2 regions of the Mesorhizobium sp. M4A.F.Ca.ET.090.04.2.1 genome follow, and region 1 is predicted to be linked to the other one. Evidence: riboswitches for the same ligand, from Rfam matches in the RefSeq annotation. Region 1 holds a riboswitch; the other holds the start of a gene.
The links. Region 1 has a riboswitch for S-adenosylmethionine ahead of EN781_RS16625 (homoserine O-acetyltransferase). Riboswitches for the same ligand answer to the same signal wherever they lie in the genome.
Positions count from the first base shown of each region.

Region 2: another riboswitch for S-adenosylmethionine. It lies ahead of EN781_RS01900 (O-succinylhomoserine sulfhydrylase); the one in region 1 lies ahead of EN781_RS16625 (homoserine O-acetyltransferase).

Region 1 is NZ_RZOT01000216.1:664-8,631, forward strand. Features, by position in the region: partial or broken gene EN781_RS16610 (glycosyltransferase family 2 protein) at 1-125, opposite strand, end outside; gene EN781_RS16615 (Stf0 family sulfotransferase) at 249-1,076, opposite strand; gene metW (methionine biosynthesis protein MetW) at 1,022-1,636, opposite strand; gene EN781_RS16625 (homoserine O-acetyltransferase) at 1,695-2,864, opposite strand; SAM riboswitch at 2,982-3,059, opposite strand; gene hisC (histidinol-phosphate transaminase) at 3,198-4,307, shown strand; gene EN781_RS16635 (prephenate/arogenate dehydrogenase family protein) at 4,313-5,251, shown strand; gene EN781_RS16640 (sugar kinase) at 5,279-6,190, opposite strand; gene EN781_RS16645 (DUF2125 domain-containing protein) at 6,279-7,277, opposite strand; gene EN781_RS16650 (gamma-glutamylcyclotransferase) at 7,393-7,929, shown strand.
Region 2 is NZ_RZOT01000010.1:17,767-29,340, reverse strand. Features, by position in the region: gene EN781_RS01915 (alpha/beta hydrolase) at 1-760, opposite strand, end outside; gene apaG (Co2+/Mg2+ efflux protein ApaG) at 864-1,256, opposite strand; gene EN781_RS01905 (ceramide glucosyltransferase) at 1,482-2,636, shown strand; gene EN781_RS01900 (O-succinylhomoserine sulfhydrylase) at 2,659-3,846, opposite strand; SAM riboswitch at 3,905-3,982, opposite strand; gene EN781_RS01895 (2'-deoxycytidine 5'-triphosphate deaminase) at 4,065-5,159, shown strand; gene EN781_RS01890 (ABC transporter substrate-binding protein) at 5,257-6,030, shown strand; gene araD1 (AraD1 family protein) at 6,203-7,195, opposite strand; gene mmsB (multiple monosaccharide ABC transporter permease) at 7,497-8,789, opposite strand; gene mmsA (multiple monosaccharide ABC transporter ATP-binding protein) at 8,786-10,321, opposite strand; gene chvE (multiple monosaccharide ABC transporter substrate-binding protein) at 10,511-11,574, opposite strand, start outside.

The sequences.
Region 1 (7,968 bases):
ATCGCGGAAACCGCGGCGATTTCGCGCGCCAGGGCGTTCAGCCCAACGCCGATCTCGGCCCAGTCGATCGACTTGGCGTTCTCCATTTCCACGACGATTGAATAGTCGGGGTATTCGTCAGCCATCGGGGGCGCTACCGGTTCATCGGAGTGTATGTCGCTATAACCCTGGTGGCCTGCTGTCAAACGACCGAGACGCTACCCACATCTGCGAGTTCGCCGCCTCGATCAAGTGGGTTTTCGTTGTTTCTAGTTCTTCAGGAAACCACGGAAGTGGCGCGGGCGATGCCAGAAGCTCGAAGGATCGGCGTACTCGGACAGAAAGCGCTCCCTCCATTCGTCATTGATTGTGTCGCGCTGGATTTCGAGACCTGACTCGATGTTGGTTCCCCAGGTAAGTTCGGTATCCGCCAAGCGTGCAATTTGCTTGAGGCTTGCTCGCGGATCTTGCTGAATTTGCTCGTAAGTCAGAGAAAGGTAGGGCAGTCCGTTTTTTGCGAACCAGCCATCCCAAGCCAGATTTTCCATCAGAATTCTTTCAAGCGAATCGACGATCGCGCCACCGTCATAGCGCGGCGGTGTGTCATTGATTTCCGTGGAGCGGAATCTGCGGGTTTGACGGGCGCGGGCCCAAGAAATCGCCTGGCCCAGCCGATCACGGCGCGTCAAGCGGACGTAACGCGGATTCGGAAGGCTCGCGGGCAGGTTCAATTTCTTGGCAACTTGAGCAAATTGGCTTGCGAAAAGCTTGATCGCGTAGATTCCTGAAGAGGATCGCCCGTCCGTCACCGCACGCAGAAGCTGCGCGCGGGGGGCGCGAGGATAATCCGGCAGCTCCAGCAAACGGCGACCGCCAAACCACTCAAGTGGACGCCCCAGTTCGGCGGAGGCCATCAACCCAGCGAGATGATTGCTACCGCTGCGCGGTGAGGTGCAGACAAGAATTCCCGCCTTTATCCCGGACAGAATGTCGGGCGGGATTTCAACCGTGGCCGCACGCCGACGAAAGAGACGCATCGCAATCATCGCTTCAGCAGAAACACTGCCTGCTGGCCGAAGAAATTCCAGAACCACCACGGCATGGAGAGGCCGATCCTCTGACCATTGCCGTCGAGGGCGGTTGCCTTTTCCACCGTGGCGCCAAGCTCCTCGCACAGATTGACGAAGTCACGGATGGTGCAGAAATGGATGTTGGGCGTGTCGTACCAGGAATAGGGCAGATCCTTGGTCACCGGCATCCGCCCCTTGACGAACAGCGACAGGCGCACCCGCCAGTGGCCGAAATTGGGGAAAGAGACGATGGCGCGGTTGCCGATTCTGAGCAACTCGTCGAGCACCAGCTTCGGATTGCGGGTCGCCTGCAGGGTCTGCGACAGGACGACGAAATCGAAGCCCTTGTCGGGATAGAATTCGAGATCCTTGTCGGCGTCGCCCTGGATGACCGAGAGGCCGCGCGCCACGCATTCGTTAACGCCGCGCTGCGACAGTTCCAGCCCACGGCCGTCGACCTGCTTGGTTTCCTGTAGTAATTCGAGCAGCAGCCCATCGCCGGAGCCGACATCGAGCACCCGTGACTGCGGCGGGATGAGATCGGCGACGACTTCAAGGTCGACGCGCTGGGCGCGGTTGACGCTCACAGGCTGGCCTCCCTTTTGGCGCATGATCCTGACTCGGAAAGTCTGCAACTTTCCGGGGTCATGCGCTCAGCCCCCTTGCCCGCGCGGCCGAGCCGATGAAGCCGTTGATGGCGGCGAACAGTTCCGGCTCATCGAGCAGGAAGGCGTCATGGCCGCGATCGGTCTCGATCTCGACGAAGGAGACGGAGGCGCCGGCAGCGTTCAGCGCATGCACGATCGAACGGCTTTCCTCGGTCGGGAACAGCCAATCGGAGGTGAAGGAGACCAGGCAGAAGCGCGTCTTGGTGCCGGCGAAGGCATCGGCCAGGCGACCACCGTGATCGGCGACGAGGTCGAAATAGTCCATCGCGCGGGTCAAATAGAGGTAGGTGTTGGCGTCGAAGCGGTCGACGAAGGTCATGCCCTGATGGCGCAGGTAGCTTTCGATCTGGAAGTCGGCGTCGAAACCGAAGGTCAGCGCCTCGCGATCCTGCAGGTTGCGGCCGAACTTGCGGTGCAGCGCCGCCTCCGAAAGGTAGGTGATATGGGCGGCCATGCGCGCCACCGCCAGCCCCTTCTCCGGACGCTTGCCGTATTCGAAATACTTGCCGCCATGCCATTCCGGATCGGCCATGACGGCTTGCCGGCCCACTTCGTGGAAGGCGATGTTCTGCGAGGAATGACGTGCCCCGGTGGCGATCGGCAGCGCCGAGAAGACGCGCTCGGGATAGCTCGCCGCCCATTCCAGCACCTGCATGCCGCCCATCGAGCCGCCAAGCACGCAAAACAGCTTCTCGATGCCGAAATGGTCGACCAGCATCAGCTGCGCCCGCACCATGTCGCGGATGGTGATGACCGGCAGGTCGAGGCCGTAGGGCTTGCCGGTGGCCGGATTGGTCGAAGCCGGGCCGGTCGAGCCGAGGCAGCCGCCCAGCACGTTGGAGCAGATGACGAAGAAGCGGTTGGTGTCGATGATCTTGCCGGGACCGATCAACACCTGCCACCAGCCCGGCTTGCCGGTCACCGGATTGGTGCTGGCGACATGCTGGTCGCCAGTCAGCGCGTGGCAGACCAGGATGGCGTTGGAGCGGGCGTCGTTCAGCGTGCCATAGGTCTGGTAGGCGATCTGAAACGGCGACAGCAGCGCGCCGGCATCGAGCTTGAGCGGCTTGTCGGCGCCGAAGCGCAACACCGGGCTCGACGGATTGTCGGCCTCGTTGCTGGTTTTTGCGGCGCGCAGAACGGCCATAACATCCTCTTACATTAGGCACCGTGGTTTCCGGAAACCGATTCCGGTTTCCGGACCAGGCGACTGTCCGGCCGGCGGCGGGCAACAAAAAACCGGCAATGCCTTCGCAAAGCCGGTTACAGGATGCAAACGGCCCTTTAGCGAATTGTTTAACGTGGCTGCAAGCCGACCGGCCAAATCACCACGGAACTGTCGCTGCTCTTCTAGGGCCAGCGCGGCTCGGCGTCAACGGTCGGGCTTTTCGCGCCCTTGCCGCCCTCTCGACATTCGCGGCCACGGCTTGTATTTCCGCTGCGGCCTTCGGTTGGAGGCATCCTCGACGGACTTTTGGACATGAACCAGACACCTGACAAGGCACGTCCGACGCCCCGCGCGGGCATCATGGACATCGAAGCCTATGTGCCCGGCAAGAGCACAGCGCCTGCCGGTGTCGCCAAGGTCCATAAACTGTCGTCGAACGAGAACCCGCTCGGCCCCTCGCCGAAGGCGATCGAGGCGGCGCGGGAGGTTGCCGCAAGGCTCGACGTCTATCCCGACGGCACCGCCAGGCGGCTGCGCGAGGCGATCGCCGAGGCGCACGGCCTCAACCCTGCGAACATCATCTGCTCCAACGGCTCCGACGAGATTCTCGGCCTGTTGGCGCAGACCTATCTTGCGTCCGGCGATGAAGCCATCATCACCGAGCACGCCTTCATGGTCTACAAGATCTACATCCAGTCGGCCGGCGCCACGCCGGTCACGGTGAAGGAGACCCATGAGCGCGCCGACATCGACGCGATCCTGGCAGCGGTGACGCCGCGGACCCGCATCATCTTCCTCGCCAATCCCAACAATCCGACCGGTACATACGTGCCGTTCCAGGAAGTGCGCCGGCTGCATGCCGGCCTGCCGAAGAACGTGCTCTTGGTGCTGGATGGGGCCTACGCCGAATATGTGCGCCGCAACGACTACGAGGCCGGCATCGAACTGGCGGGAAGCGCGGAGAACGTGGTGATGACCCGCACCTTCTCCAAAATCGGCCTTGGCGGCGCGCGCATCGGCTGGATGTATGGCCCCATGCACATCGTCGACGCGATCAACCGCGTGCGCGGCCCCTTCAACGTCAACGCAACGGCGATCGAGGCCGGCATCGCGGCGATCCGCGACCGCGCCCATGTCGAGCGCAGCGTGGCGCATAACGAAACCTGGCTCGCCTGGCTGAGCGACGAACTGACCAAGCTCGGGCTGCGCGTGACGCCGAGCGTCGGCAATTTCGTGCTGATCCACTTCCCCGAGGACGGCAAGCATTCGGCGGCGGCGGCGGACGACTATCTCACGGCGCGCGGCTACATATTGCGGCGGGTTTCCGGCTACGGCTTCCCCAACGCGCTGCGCATGAGCGTCGGCATCGAAGAAGCCAATCGCGGCGTGATTGCCGCCCTCACGACCTTCCTGAAAAGTTGAGCGCCATGGCACCTGTGATGTTCGAAAAGATCGCGCTGGTCGGCATCGGCCTGATCGGCTCGTCGCTGGCCCGCGTCATCCGCCGCGAGGGCCTGGCCCGCCATGTCGCCATCGCCACCCGCAGCCCCGCCACGCTGGCGCGGGCCGAGGAGCTCGGCCTCGGCGATTCCTACGCAACCGACGCCAGGCAAGCGGTGCGCGATGCCGATCTGGTTATCGTCTCGGTGCCGGTCGGCTCCTCCGGCGAAGTGGCGGAGGAGATCGCGCCGGCGCTGAAGAAGGGCGCCATCCTCACCGATGTCGGCTCGACCAAGGCTTCGGTCATCGCGCAGATGCAGCCTTATGTACCTGACGGCGTTCACTTCATTCCTGGCCATCCTCTGGCCGGCACCGAGAAGTCCGGACCGGACGCTGGCTTCGCCGACCTCTTCGACAACCGCTGGTGCATCTTCACGCCGGTGCCCGGCACCGATCCCGCGGCATTGGAAAGGCTTTCAGAGTTCTGGCGGCGCTGCGGCTCAAACATAGACACAATGGATCCGCAGCATCACGACATGACGCTGGCCATCGTCTCGCACCTGCCGCACATCATCGCCTACAACATCGTCGGGACCGCGGACGACCTGGAATCGGTGACCAAGACCGAAGTCATCAAGTACTCCGCCTCCGGTTTCCGCGACTTCACTCGCCTTGCCGCGTCCGACCCGACCATGTGGCGCGACGTCTGCCTGCACAACAAGGACGCTATCCTGGAAATGCTGGCGCGGTTTTCGGAGGACCTTGCTTCGCTGCAGCGGGCGATCCGCTGGGGCGACGGCGAGAAACTGTTCGACCTGTTCACGCGCACGCGCGCGGTCCGCCGCTCGATCATCGCGGCCGGCCAGGACATCGATGTGCCGGACTTCGGCCGCCAGGTCGTCGAGCATCCCGGCGCCAAGGGATAGGCGCGTCTAGAGCTTCTAATCGCCGGGTCAGTGGGCCGCCATCATGGCCAGCGTCTCTGCCCGGTCCGGGGCGCCGAGCCGGCCGCCGAAGCGCTGGCATTTGAGCGCCGCCGCAGCACTGGCAAAGCGCAAGGCCTGCTCGGGCGGCATAGCTTCCGCGAGGCCGACGGCAAAGGCGCCGTGAAACACATCGCCGGCCGCCAACGTATCGACCGCCTTGATCCTCGGCGCCGCGACATGGCGGACCGAGCCGGTGGAACGGTCGTGCCACCAGCTTCCCGCCGCGCCGCCGGTGACCGCGACAAAGGCGTCGGTACGGCTGGCAAGATCGGCGCAGGCGGTTTCCGGATCGAGCGCATGGCCGCAGACGATACGCGCCGCGGGTTCGGAAGCGACGATGTGCGTGGCCAGCGGCAACAACTGCTCCAGCACCTCCAGCGGCGCGGTATCGGCATCGAGGATCGCAGGCCGGCCATTGGCGCGCGCCGCGTTCAGGGCGAGCGCCGCGGCGCCCGGCCAGCGGACGTCGACCAGCACGGCGTCGAAGGCGGAGAGATCGGCGGGCAATTCAGCGGGGTCGGCCTGCGCCTTGCGGTCGTAGAACGGAACGATGATGCGCTCGCCATGCGCGTCAACGAGGATCGCGGCCAGCGCCGAGCGCGCGCCGGCCACACGTCGGACCAGGCTGCAATCGACGCCCTCGGCCTCGATCTCGGCAATCAGCTGGTCGCCGACGGCATCATCGCCCGCACTTGCCCAGAGCGAGACTTCGGCGCCGAGACGGCGGGCGGCGCAAGCGGCGCTGGTTGCCATGCCCGAGGCGATCTGGACGCCATCGGAAGCGATGAACTTGCCCTGATGCACGGGCAGCGTGTCGAGGCGAAGGATCGTGTCGAGGGTGAACGCGCCAACACTCAGGAGCTTGACCGGTTTATCCATCTGCTCGCAATCTCTTGTTGAGCATGATCTTGTCCGAAGACCTGTTTCCACCTTTTGCTGACGCGGGCCCTCGGTTCGGAACCATGCTCTAGTTGACCGGCTTGATCTTGCCGAGCGGGATGAAGCCGAGCGAGGCCTTGCCCTTGACGATCCTGAGCGGCATGGACGGTTCGTTACCGAGCATCGCCAGGCCGGCAAAGCCTTGCTCGATCTCGCTCTTGCGCTCGGGAATGGCGCCGCCAAGGATCGCCGCCACCGCCTTGGGATTCCTGAGCTTGATCGTCAGGTCGGCGTCGATCAGGCCGTCGGCATCGACCGATAGCGGCCCGGACACCGTTATCCGTGCTTCGCCAGACGACAGATCGAGCTTTGCGATGTCGACCGACTGGCCGCGCAGGCTCTTCGGCTGCGTCCTGATCAGCACGACACCGTTCTTCAGCGTCGCCTCGCCACTACCGTCGAGCGGCGGCAGCACGCGTCCGCCGATAGCATCGGCGTCGATCTCGAGATCGTTGAAACTGCCGGCATAGCCGATGTCCTGGCCATTCGGCTGCAATTGCCCGGCAGCCTTTCCGGCATAGAACAGTTCGACAGGATCACTGTTGTCAGCCGGATCGGTCTGGCCGGACAGGCCCTCGGCCTTCAGCGCGACGCGCCGGGGCAGCGGCCAGGAGAGCTTCGCATCCGCCCGCAGCTTGTCCCAGTCGATCCATAGCGGCGTCATCCCGGGCATGGAGGTCCTGAGCGGCCCGCGTAGATCAGCAACAGGCGACAGGGGCTGGTTGATCGCAGCCACGGCATTGAAGCTGCCGGTCGAGGCGGCGAGGTTCCTGGCATCGTCCTCATAGGCGAGCGTGTCGCAGGAAATGGCGAAACTGAGCGGATAGCCGCTGACGGTCAGGTTGGCGCAGCCGGCCTCGATGCCCTTGGCGTTGAGCGCGGCCACCGCCTTGTCGGCCTCGGCCCTGACGCGATCGGCGAGGTAGAACCAGCCGGCGCTGTAGATGGCGAACAGCACTGCAATGAAAGCGGCGAGCCAGAACAGCCGGCGGCGAAAGTTCGGCGGGCGCTGGTCAGTTGACGTCATGCTGGAGCTCTCATTGCCCCTGATATTGCGGGCGGACGGTTGTTACGCAACAAGCGGAAGACGGAAACACTGATTCCGGCGTGCGGTCGGGACTCACGCGATCAGGCTTGGCGATATGGGCGATTTTTGGGTTTTTGGCTATGGGTCGCTGATCTGGCGCCCTGGATTCGCGCATGTCGAGACGCGCCGCGCGCGCCTTTTCGGCTATCGGCGGTCGCTTTGTGTCTATTCCTTCGTGCACCGAGGCACGCGGCAGCGGCCGGGCCTGGTGCTCGGCCTCGACCGTGGCGGCTCCTGCATCGGGCTGGCGTTCCGCGTGCCCGGCGACCTGCGGGGCGAGGTTCTCGCCTATCTGCGCGAGCGCGAACTGGTGACCAGCGTTTATGTCGAACGCACGCTGGACATCCGGCTCGACGGGAACGGGACGGAGGCACGCAAGACGATCAAGGCGGTCGCCTACATCGTCGACCGCGCGCATGAGCAGTATGCCGGCGCGCTCGATGCGGCCCATGCGGCCGGCATCGTTGGCGGCGCAGCCGGCCAGTCCGGCAGGAACGAGGACTATGTGCTGAGCACGCTGGAGCACCTCAAGGCGCTCGGCATCCGCGACCACTGGCTGGAAGAGGTGGCGCGGCGGGTCGCGCCTTTGTGAAGCGCTGGCCTGCCGGAAAAGAAGGGCCAGGCCTTTGAC
Region 2 (11,574 bases), on a different contig from region 1:
CGACTGGAGCCATATGGGTTTCTCCCGCGAGCAGTGTGAGCTTCGCTCCGCTGATTGCACTCGCGGTGGCTTCCATCATCCCGCCGAAAAACTGGTCCCTTTCACCGCCGAGGATCAAGGTCCTCGCCGAGATATCGCGGAGGCCTTCGTAGGCCACATCGTTGTCGAGCATTGCCTCGAGATAGCGCCCAATCGTCCTTGGCGCTCCCATCCGGGCAATCAGGCTGCGTCCTTCGAACCTCAGTCGAAAACGCAAAAGAAGGTTCAGCCACGGCCGCCGAAACGCCGTTGTGAATTCCTCCAAAAGCGCGTGAAATTGTTCGGCTTTTGCGAATTGGATCTGTCTCTTGAGCCGCTCTTTTCCATCGGCCGAAAAGCCATGCGCACTCGCCAGCAGGACCAGCCTGCCTACCAGGTCTGGATAGCGTGCGGTCACCTGCGTTGCGACAACGCCGCCATAGGAAATACCCATCAACTTCGCTGGCTTCTTGAAGTCAGCGTCGATGATCTCCGCGATGTCTCTGGCCATGCCCTCGAGCGATAGATCGGCTTTGGGAGCGGGATCGTAGCCAATCAGCACAAAGCTCGTGCCGGGTGGAAGGATATGGATGAGCTGTCTGGCGTCCTTTTCCAGTCTGGATGGACAGGGTTTCATCATGAACCCCTGACCGCCGTTGATGATGAGAAGCCTTTCCGGTCCTTGTCCAACGCTGGCGAACGGCAGCCGGCCCAGAAACAGCCCTGTTTCAATTTTGTGCATCAAGTCGCTGCCTGGCGCATGGCAGCCTCCCTTGATCAATGGGAAGCAAAGTTGCTTTGACGCTCGCACGCCGGTGTGCCGGCGCCAAGGGGGTAGGCGGCCACTAGTTCACCGTCCGTCGCGTGCCCGGCAGGTCGAGCGAGAAAGCAGGTATAGCGACGTCGAACGTCTCGCCCTGCTTGTTGCGCATCGTGTAGTGGCCGACCATGATGCCCGACGGCGTCGAAAGCGGGCAGCCGGAGGTGTACTGGTAACTGTCGCCGGGATTGAGCTCGGGCTGGTCGCCAACGACGCCGGCGCCGCGCACCTCCTCGACACGGCCGCTGCCGTCGGTGATATGCCAATAGCGCGACAGCAACTGCACGAACTCGTCCGACTGGTTGTCGATGGTCACGTGATAGCCCCAGACATAGCGATTCTCCGACGGATCGGAGCGATCCTCCAGATAGAACGGCCTGACCTGCACTTCGATCTTGCGCGTGACGGCGCGATACATGAGCTGCTCCAAACAGTTCGGGAACTTTCGGCTCGCTCCGCGATCAGGTCAACGATGCGTGATGCCCATCCCTTCCGTCCTTATGCGCACGTGCCGGCAAACAATGTCATTTAAGTGACACACGACAATGATGGTGTGCGCAGACCGTGCCGGGCGACTCATCGCTCTGTCGACCTGTTCAAGACGGCCATTCCCAGCCGGCTTTTCCGGAGTGACCAGACCTCGATGGAACTGATCGCCATAGCCGCCGCCCTGCTTTCGATAGCCTTGCTCCTCGCCAATCTCACCAGCATCCTGCTCGCGGCTTTGAGGCTGAAACCCCCGCGCGGCGCGGCGCCGCCCGCCGGCAGGACGGCGCCGGTCTCGATCGTCATTCCCGCGCGCGGCGTCGAGCCGTTCACCGAGGAGACGCTCCAGCGCGCTTTCACGCTCGACTGGCCGCGTTACGAACTGATCTTCTGCGTCGCCCATGCCGACGATCCGGTGGCCAAGCTGATAAACCGGGCGATTGCCCGGTTTCCCAAGGTGCCCGCCCGGCTGCTGGTCGGCGACGACCGCGTCAGCGCCAATCCGAAGCTCAACAATTGCGTCAAGGGCTGGGAGGCGGCGCGCCATCACTGGGTGATCCTCGCCGATTCCAACGTGCTGATGCGGCACGACTATATTCAGCATCTGATGGCAGCCTGGCGGTCGGACAGTGGCCTCGTCTGCTCGACGCCGATCGGCTCGCGGCCGGACGGCTTCTGGGCGGAGGTCGAATGCGCCTTCCTCAACACGCTGCAGGCGCGCTGGCAATATGCCGGCGAGGCGCTTGGCCTCGGCTTTGCCCAGGGCAAGAGCATGCTGTGGAACAAGCCCATGCTCGACGCCAATGGCGGCATCCGCGCGCTTGCCGCCGAGATCGCCGAGGACGCCGCGGCGACCAAGCTGGTCAACGGGCTCGGCCTTCGCGTCCATCTCGTTGCCTCGCCCTTCGAACAGCCGCTGGGCGAGCGCCGGCTCGGCGAGATCTGGTCGCGCCAGGCGCGCTGGGCGCGGCTGCGCCGCGTCACCTTCCCGCTGTTCTTCGCGCCGGAGATCATGACCGGCGCGGCGCTGCCGCTGCTGCTGGCGCTGTTTGCGGCGGCTCACGCGGGCATCAGCCTGCCGGCCACGGCGCTTTGCGTGCTGGCGCTCGCCTATCTGCCGGAATGCGCGCTCGCCTCGGCCAAGGGCTGGTACCTGTCGCCGCGCATCGTCGCCGCCATGATCGCGCGCGACGCGATGCTGCCGGCGATATGGGCGCGCGGTTGGCTGGGCGGCGCCGTCGACTGGCGCGGCAACGCCATGACCATCGGCACCAAGGTGGCCGAACTGGAAGAGACGCCCTCGAGTGCCTGACCGGGGCCTTCGCCCAGGTCCCCTATTTCGCCGCCTTCAGTGCCTGCTCGACATCGGCGAGCAGGTCGTCCGTGTCCTCCAGGCCGACCGAGAGCCGGAGCGTGCCCGGGCCGATGCCGAGCTCGGCGCGCGCTTCGTCGCTGAGGTTCTTGTGCGTGGTCGTCGCCGGGTGGGTGATCAGGCTCTTGGCGTCGCCGAGATTATTGGAGATCAGCACGATGTCGAGGGCGTTCTGGAAGGCGAAGGCCGCCTGCTTGCCGCCCTTGACGTCGAGGCAGATCAGCGTCGAGCCGCCCGACATCTGCTTCCTGACGATCTCGGCCTGCGGGTGGTCGGCCCGGCCCGGATAGATGACGCGGGCGATCTCCGGCCGTTCGGCGAGGAAGTCGGCGATCTTGCCGGCGCTTTCGGTCTGCTGGCGCACCCGCAGCGGCAGCGTCTCCAGGCCCTTCAGCAGCGTCCAGGCGTTGAACGGCGACAGGCTGGGGCCGGTATGGCGGAAATAGTCGTGCAGGTTCTCGTCGATCCACTTCTTGTCCGACAGGATGACGCCACCGAGGCAGCGCCCCTGGCCGTCGATGTGCTTGGTCGCCGAATAGACCACAATATGGGCACCGAGCTGCAAGGGCTTCTGCTGCAGGGGCGTGGCGAAGACATTGTCGACGATCAGTCTGGCGCCGATCGAATTGGCGAGTGCCGCGACGGCGGCGATATCGACCACTTCCAGCGTCGGGTTGGTCGGGCTTTCCAGGAAGAACAGCTTGGTGTTGGGCTTCACCGCCTTTTCCCAGTTGGCGATGTCGGTGCCGTCGACCAGCGTCGCCTCGATGCCGTATTTCGGCGCCAGCGTCTCGACCACCCAGCGGCAGGAGCCGAACAGCGCGCGCGCCGCCACGATATGGTCGCCGGCCCTGGCGCTGCACAGTAGTGCCGCCGTCACCGCGGCCATGCCGGAGGAGGTCGCGCGCGCGTCCTCCGCACCTTCCAGCGCGCACATGCGTTTTTCGAACATGTCGACCGTCGGGTTGGCGTAGCGCGAATAGATGAAGCCTGGTTCCTCGCCCTTGAAGCGGGCCTCCGCCGCCTGCGCCGTCTCATAGACATAGCCTTGGGTGAGGTACATCGCCTCGGCTGTCTCGCCGAAGCCGGAACGCAGCGTTCCGCCATGCACGAGTGCCGTCTGAGGCTTCCAGTCACGCTTCTTGGTCATCGCTCTACTTCCAGATACAAAAAAACCGGCCGCGAAAAGTCGCAACCGGTCCATACGGCCTTGCGGCCCGACGGTCCTTTAGCGACTTGTTTAACGTGGCTGCAAGCCGACCGGCCAAATCACCACGGGATAACGACCCTTTAGACCCGCACCGCGCTTGCGTCAATTGCCGGCTTCATTAAGAGGTTTGTACCAGCGGCCTTGGAGCGGAGCCAGCTTTGCGGCAGACAGGCATTCTTCCCGATCAGGACATTTCCGCGCTGTTCCAGTCCGGCGCGCTGAAGTCGCCGCGCGCCCTCGATGCCGACCAGGTCCAGCCGGCCAGCCTCGACCTCAGGCTGGGCGACAAGGCTTTCCGCGTGCGCGCCTCCTTCCTGCCCGGCCCCGATCATCTGGTGGCCGACAAGCTCGACCGGCTGAAGCTGCACGAGATCAATCTCGCTGACGGCGCTGTGCTGGAGACGGGCTGCGTCTACATCGTGCCGCTGCTGGAGAGCCTGGCATTGCCGGCGAATGTCTCTGCCTCGGCCAATCCGAAAAGCTCGACCGGGCGGCTCGACATCTTCACCCGGGTGATGACCGACCGCGGTCACGAGTTCGACAAGATCGCTGCCGGCTATGCCGGGCCGCTCTACCTCGAGGTCAGCCCGCGCACCTTCCCGATCGTGGTGCGTGCCGGATCCCGGCTGTCGCAAATCCGTTTCCGCACCGGCAATGCGCTGCTGTCGGAGAGCGAGTTGCGCGAGCTCCACCATGGCGAGATGCTGGTCGCCACCGAGCCGCCCAACATTTCCGGCGGTGGCATCGCGCTCTCGATCGATCTCGACGGCGACAAGGACGGGCTGGTCGGCTATCGCGGCAAGCACCATACCGGCCTCGTCGATGTCGACAAGCGGGCCGCGCAGGACGTCGTCGATTTCTGGGAGCCGCTCTACAAGAGCGGCGCCGGAGAATTGGTGCTCGATCCAGACGAATTCTACATCCTGGTCAGCCGCGAGGCGGTGCATGTGCCGCCGCTCTACGCCGCCGAGATGACGCCCTTCGATCCGCTGGTCGGCGAATTCCGCGTCCACTATGCCGGCTTCTTCGATCCGGGCTTCGGCCATTCGGCGGCCGGCGGCACCGGCAGCCGGGCGGTGCTCGAAGTGCGCAGCCACGAGGTGCCGTTCATCCTCGACCACGGCCAGATCGTCGGCCGTCTGGTTTACGAACACATGCTGAAGCGGCCACAGGCGCTTTACGGCACCGATCTCGGCTCGAACTACCAGGCGCAGGGCCTGAAGCTCTCCAAGCATTTCCGCGCCGCGCGCTGATCCATCGTCATCGTTAGACTCCGCTTGCCCGGCCCCACGCGGCATGCTTGGCTGTGCCCAGCCCGTCAAGGTGACGGAAATGAAGGGGAAGAAGACAATGCGGATTTCGAGATGGATCCTGTCGGCGGCCGCTGCCGCCATGCTGGCGCTCGGCGCCGGCGCCCTGTCGGCGCAGGCCGCGGAAAAGATCAAGATCGGCACCGAGGGCGCCTATCCGCCGTTCAACACCATCACGCCGGACGGCAAGGTCGAGGGCTTCGACATCGACATCGCCAACGCGCTGTGCGCGCAGATGAAGGTCGAATGCGAGATCGTCACCCAGGACTGGGACGGCATCATTCCGGCCCTCCAGGCCAAGAAATTCGACGCCATTATCGCTTCGATGAGCATCACCGAGGAGCGCAAGAAGCAGGTCGCCTTCACCCACAAATACTATACGACGCCGCTTGCGCTGGTCGCGCCGAAGGACAGCGAACTCACCTCGACCGAACCGGCCGCGCTCGCCGGCAAGACGGTGGGCGCCCAGGCCTCGACCACTCAGGCCGACTTCGCCCAGGACGTTTATGGTAAGGCCGGCGCCGAGGCCAAGCTCTATCCGACCCAGGAGGAGGCGATTACCGATCTCCAGAACGGCCGGCTCGACGCCGTCATTTCGGACAAGTTCGTGCTGGTGGACTGGCTGAAGAAGGCGAGCGACGGCTGCTGCAAGCTGGTCGGTGACGTCAAGGGCACCGAGACCGAAGCCGGCATCGCCGTGCGCCTGGACGACACTGCACTTCGCGACAAGCTCAACGCGGCAATAGACGCCATCGTCGCCGACGGCACCTACAAGAAGATCCAGGCGAAGTATTTCGACTTCGATATCTATTGAGGTTGTGCGCCCTCCGCCTTCTCCCCTTGTGGGAGAAGGTGGATCGGTGCGCAGCGCCGAGACGGATGAGGGGTAGGTGACGGATCACCCGTCTTTGCCAAGCTGGAGCACCCCTCATCCGACCTCGCTTCGCGAGGCCACCTTCTCCCACAAGGGGAGAAGGAGAATGCGCTCAAAGCGCCTTGACCGCCACCTTCACCGGCTTCTCGATCTCGAGCGGGTTGCGCAGCGGCAGGCCGAAATCCTTCGCCTCGATCTCGAAAGTGTCGCCCGCCTCGGTCTTGACGCCGTCGGCGAAGGAGAGCGTCGCCGTGCCGAACATGTGGACATGCACGTCGCCCGGCTGGCGGAAGGCCGAGTATTTGAAGTGGTGATGCTCGAGATTGGCGATGGTATGCGACATGTTCGCCTCGCCCGACAGGAACGGCTTTTCCCAAAGCAGCTTGCCGTCGCGCCAGATGCGCGAGGAGCCCCTGATGTCGGCCGGCAGGTCGCCGATCAGGATCTCTGGCCCGAACGAGGCGTTGCGCAGCTTGGAGTGGGCGAGGAACAGGTAGTTCACCCGCTCCGTCACATGGTCTGAGAACTCGTTCGACAGGGTGAAGCCGACACGGAACGGCGCGCCGTCGTCGCCGATGACGTAGATGCCGGCTATCTCCGGCTCCTCGCCGGCGTCCTGCGCGAAAGCGGGCGACATTAGCGCCGCGCCCGGCGCCACTGCCATCGTGCCGTTGCCCTTGTAGAACCACTCCGGCTGCACGCCGACCTGGCCCTTTGGAGGCTTGCCCCCTTCCAGCCCCATGCGGAACATCTTCATGGAATCGGTGAGTTGCTCCTCACCGTCGGCGCTGAGCTTCCTGTGCATGGAATCGCGCGTCGCGGCGGAGCCCAAATGCGTCAGGCCGGTGCCTGTGAGATGCAGGTGCGCCGGATCCGGATGGTTGATCGGCGAGACCAGCCGTCCTTTCTTGTAAACGGCATCGAGATCGATGGTTTCGCCGAAACCCTTGCGCTCGATCAGCGCCACGAGGCCGGTGCCGGTGCGCGCCGCCTCCATCGCCAGCGAATAGACGCTGCGGGCGCCGTTGATGATCCGCGTCTTGCCGCCGTTGCGGGCGACGACGCGGATCGTCTCGGCGTCGTCGAGGATCTGGGAGATCAGCATGATGAACCCTCTCTCTTTTGCCTTGGCCCGGCCGCCGATGGGCAAACCCTGACCGTCGCGGCCCGGAACAGTTCCGTGCCACGGTTGAAACTCTTCGTCCGGATTGCGCTCGCGAGCCTGGTCCCTCCGGGGACTTCTTGGCGCCGGCGGGTTGCCGGCAGCTTCGCGATCTGGACCCGTATGCCTCCTGCTTTCCTCGGCTGGTGCGGTTCAGCTTCGAGCAGCCGACCGCTTCCAATATATTGTCTCTGCGCAATTCCGGACGGAAAACCGCTATGCAGCTTTCCTGGAATTGCTGCCGTCAGGCCTTGTTCTTGTTGTAGACGTCGAAGATCACCGCGCCGAGCAGCACCAGGCCCTTGACCACCTGCTGCCAGTCGACGTTGACGCCCATGATCGACATGCCGTTGTTCATCACACCCATGATGAAGCCGCCGACCACCGCACCGATGACCTGCCCGACGCCGCCCATCGCCGAGGCGCCGCCGATGAACACGGCCGCGATGACGTCGAGCTCGCTGCCGAGGCCGGCCGCGGGCACCGCCTGGCCGAGGCGCGCCGCGATGATCAGGCCGCCGAGCGCCGACAGCACGCCCATGTTGATGAACACCATCAGCGTCAGCCGTTCGGTGTTGATGCCCGACAGTTGCGCCGCCTTGGCGTTGCCGCCCATGGCATAGATGCGGCGGCCGATGGTCATGCGCTTGGTGACGAAGACGAACAGCGAGATCAGCACGCCCATCACCAGCAGCACAACCGGCAGGCCCCTGTAGCTCGCGAACTGGAAGACCAGGAACAGCGCCAACGCGCTGCCGACCAGCGTCTTGATGACGAACAGCGGGAAAGGCTCGGCCTCATAGCCATGACGCTCACGCTTGCGGCGGGCCCGCAGCCCGAAATAGGCATAGGCCAGCACCGCGATCAGTCCGAGCACGATCGTCGTCATGTGCAGCGTAAGCCCGCTGCCGAGGATGGTCTTGCCGGCGGCATTCACCGTCGGCGGGATCAGCGTCAGCGGCCCGATCACGTCCGGAATGAAGCCCGAGCTTAGCGCCTTGAAACTGTCTGGAAGCGGGCCGACCGAGGAGCCGCCGCCCAGCAGGGCCTGGCAGATGCCTCGAAAGATCAGCATGCCCGCCAGCGTCACGATGAAGCTCGGTATCCGGTGATAGGCGATCCAGTAGCCTTGCGCCGCGCCAATGAGGGCGCCCACGATCAGGCACACGATCGAGACCACCAGCGGATTGCTTATTATCCCGAGCGGCCAGATGACCATCATCATCGCCGCCAGCGCCCCGATGAAGCCCGCCACTGAACCGACACTGAGGTCGATATGGCCGGATACGATCACCAGCAGCATGCCCAGCGCCATCACGATAATGAACGAGTTCTGCTGCACCAGGTTGCTGAGATTGACCGGTTTGAACAGCGTTCCTGATGTCGTGTACTGGAAGAACAGCATGATGACGATCAGCGCGATGATCAGGCCGTATTCGCGCAGGTTCGTCGTCAGCGCCGAGACGGCGACGCGCGGACCCTGCTTGACGTCTTCGGCTGCGCCGCTTTGCGGCGCGGGAGCGCTTTCTGTGCTCATGATGCTTTTTTTCCTTCTCCGCGAACGATGGCGCGCATGATTTTTTCCTGGCTGGCGTCGCTTGCCGCCATTTCGCCGACCATGCGCCCTTCGTTCATGACATAGATGCGGTCGGTGATGCCGAGCAGCTCCGGCATTTCCGACGAGATGACGATGATCGCTTTGCCCTCGGCGGCGAGACGGGCGATGATCGTATAGATTTCGTACTTGGCGCCGACATCGATGCCGCGCGTCGGCTCGTCGAGGATCAGCAGTTCCGGGTCGGCGAACAGCCATTTCGACAGCACCACCTTCTGCTGGTTGCCGCCAGAAAGATTGCCGGTCAGCTGATAAACGCTGGACGCGCGGATGTTCGTCTTCTTGCGATAGTCGTTGGCCACGCTCATTTCGCGCATGTCGTCGATGACGCCGCGGCTCGAAACTCCGCCCAAATTGGCCAAAGTCACATTGTGCTTGATATGGTCGATGAGGTTGAGGCCGTAGGTCTTGCGGTCCTCGGTGACATAGGCGATGCGGTTCTCCACCGCCTTGCTCACCGACGAAAGGTCGATCGGCTTGCCTTCGAGCAAAACCTCGCCGGTGATGTGCCGGCCATAGGAACGGCCGAACAGGCTCATCGCGAATTCGGTCCGGCCGGCGCCCATCAGCCCGGCGATGCCAACCACCTCGCCCTTGCGCACATTGAGGTTGACGTTCTTGATCACCTGCCGGTCGGCGTGGATCGGATGGTAGACCGACCAGTCCTTGACCTCGAAGACGACCTCGCCGATCTGCGGCTCGCGCGGCGGATAGCGGTCGTCGAGCGAGCGGCCGACCATCGAGGTGATGATGCGGTCTTCGCTGATGTCTTCCCTGGGCAAGGTCTCGATGGTGCGTCCGTCGCGGATCACCGTGACCTTGTCGGCGACCCGGTTCACCTCGTTCAGCTTGTGCGAGATCAGGATCGAGGTCATGCCCTGCCGCTTGAACTCGAGCAGAAGGTCGAGCAGCGCCTGGCTGTCCTTTTCGCTGAGCGAAGCCGTCGGTTCGTCGAGGATCAGCAGCTTCACTTCCTTGCTCAGCGCCTTGGCGATCTCGACCAGCTGCTGCTTGCCGACGCCGATATTGGTGATCAGCGTCTTGGGGTCTTCCTTGAGCCCGACTTTCTTCAGCAATGCGGCGGTGCGCTTCTCGTTGGCGTTCCAGTCGATGACGCCATAGGTCGCGTGCTCGTTGCCGAGGAAGATGTTTTCCGCGATCGACAGCATCGGCACCAGGGCGAGCTCCTGGTGGATGATGACGATGCCGATATGCTCGCTGTCATGGATTCCCTTGAAGTGGCATTCCTGGCCGCGAAAGACGATCTGTCCCTCATAGGTGCCGGACGGATAGACCCCTGACAGCACCTTCATCAGCGTCGATTTGCCGGCGCCGTTCTCGCCGACGACGGCGTGAATCTCGCCTTCCTCGACGCTGAGGTTGACGTTCGACAGCGCCTTCACGCCGGGGAACGTCTTGGTGATGTCGCGCATCTCCAAAATCGTCGAGGTCATTAGGAATTCCGCTCCCTGGCGCATGCCTTCCGGTTTCGGAAAGCGTCATGCGCGAAATCAACATACTGCAGTCTGGTCCGCGCCGCGACGGTGCATGGCGCTGCAGAAGCCGGCAAAAAACAATACCGGGGTCGCTTCTGAACGAAAAGGGGCCCTGCGTCGCGCAGGACCCCTCCCTTTGAAGCCGGATTACTTCAGCTCGTCGGCCTTGATGTAGCCGGAGTCGACTACCTGCGCCTGGTAGTTCGACTTGTCGACCTCATGCGGCGTCAACAGGATCGAGGGGACGACCTTGACGTCGTTGTTGTAGGTCTTTTCGTCGAGGCCGTCGGGCTTGCCGCCGGAGAGCACCTTGTCGACCAGCTGCACGGTGGCCTTGGCCAGTTCGCGGGTGTCCTTGAACACCGTCGAGTACTGCTCGCCCGAGATGATCAGCTTCACCGAGGCGGTCTCGGCGTCCTGACCGGTCACGATCGGCCAGGGCTGTGCGTCGGTACCGTAACCGACGGCGCGCAGCGAGGCGGTGATGCCGCGCGACAGGCCGTCATAGGGCGACAGAACGCCATCGACGCGGCTGCCGTCCGAGTAGTTGGCCGAGAGCAGGTTGTCCATGCGCGCCTGGGCGGTGGCGGCGAGCCAGCGCAGCGTGCCGACCTTGTCCATGCCGGTCTGGCCGGACTTGATCTTGATCGAGCCGTCGTCGATCAGCGGCTGCAGGACGGAGATCGCGCCATTGTAGAAGAAGAAGGCGTTGTTGTCGTCCGGCGAGCCGCCGAACAGTTCGACGTTCCACGGCTTGGTGTTCGGGAAGCGCTCCTTGAGGCCCTTGACCAGGGAGTTCGCCTGGATCACGCCGACGCCGAAATTGTCGAAGGTGGTGTAGTAGTCGACGTTCGGGGTCTTCTTGATCAGGCGGTCATAGGCGACGACGACGACGCCCGCGTCGTTGGCCTTCTGCAGCGCGTCGGCCATCGTGGTGCCGTCGATCGAGGCGATGATCAGCGCCTTCGGGCCCTTGGTGATTTCGTTTTCCAGCTGGCTGAGCTGGTTCGGGATGTCGTCCTGCGCGTACTGCAGGTCGACGGTGTAGCCGAGAGCCTCGAGCTGCGACTTGACGGCGTCGCCGTCATTGATCCAGCGCTGCGAGGTCTTTGTCGGCATCAGCACGCCGACAAGGCCTTCGCCTGCATGCGCCGGCAGCGTCATGGCCGCGATGCCAAGGGCCGCCACGGCGGCCAGTGTCTTGATGATTT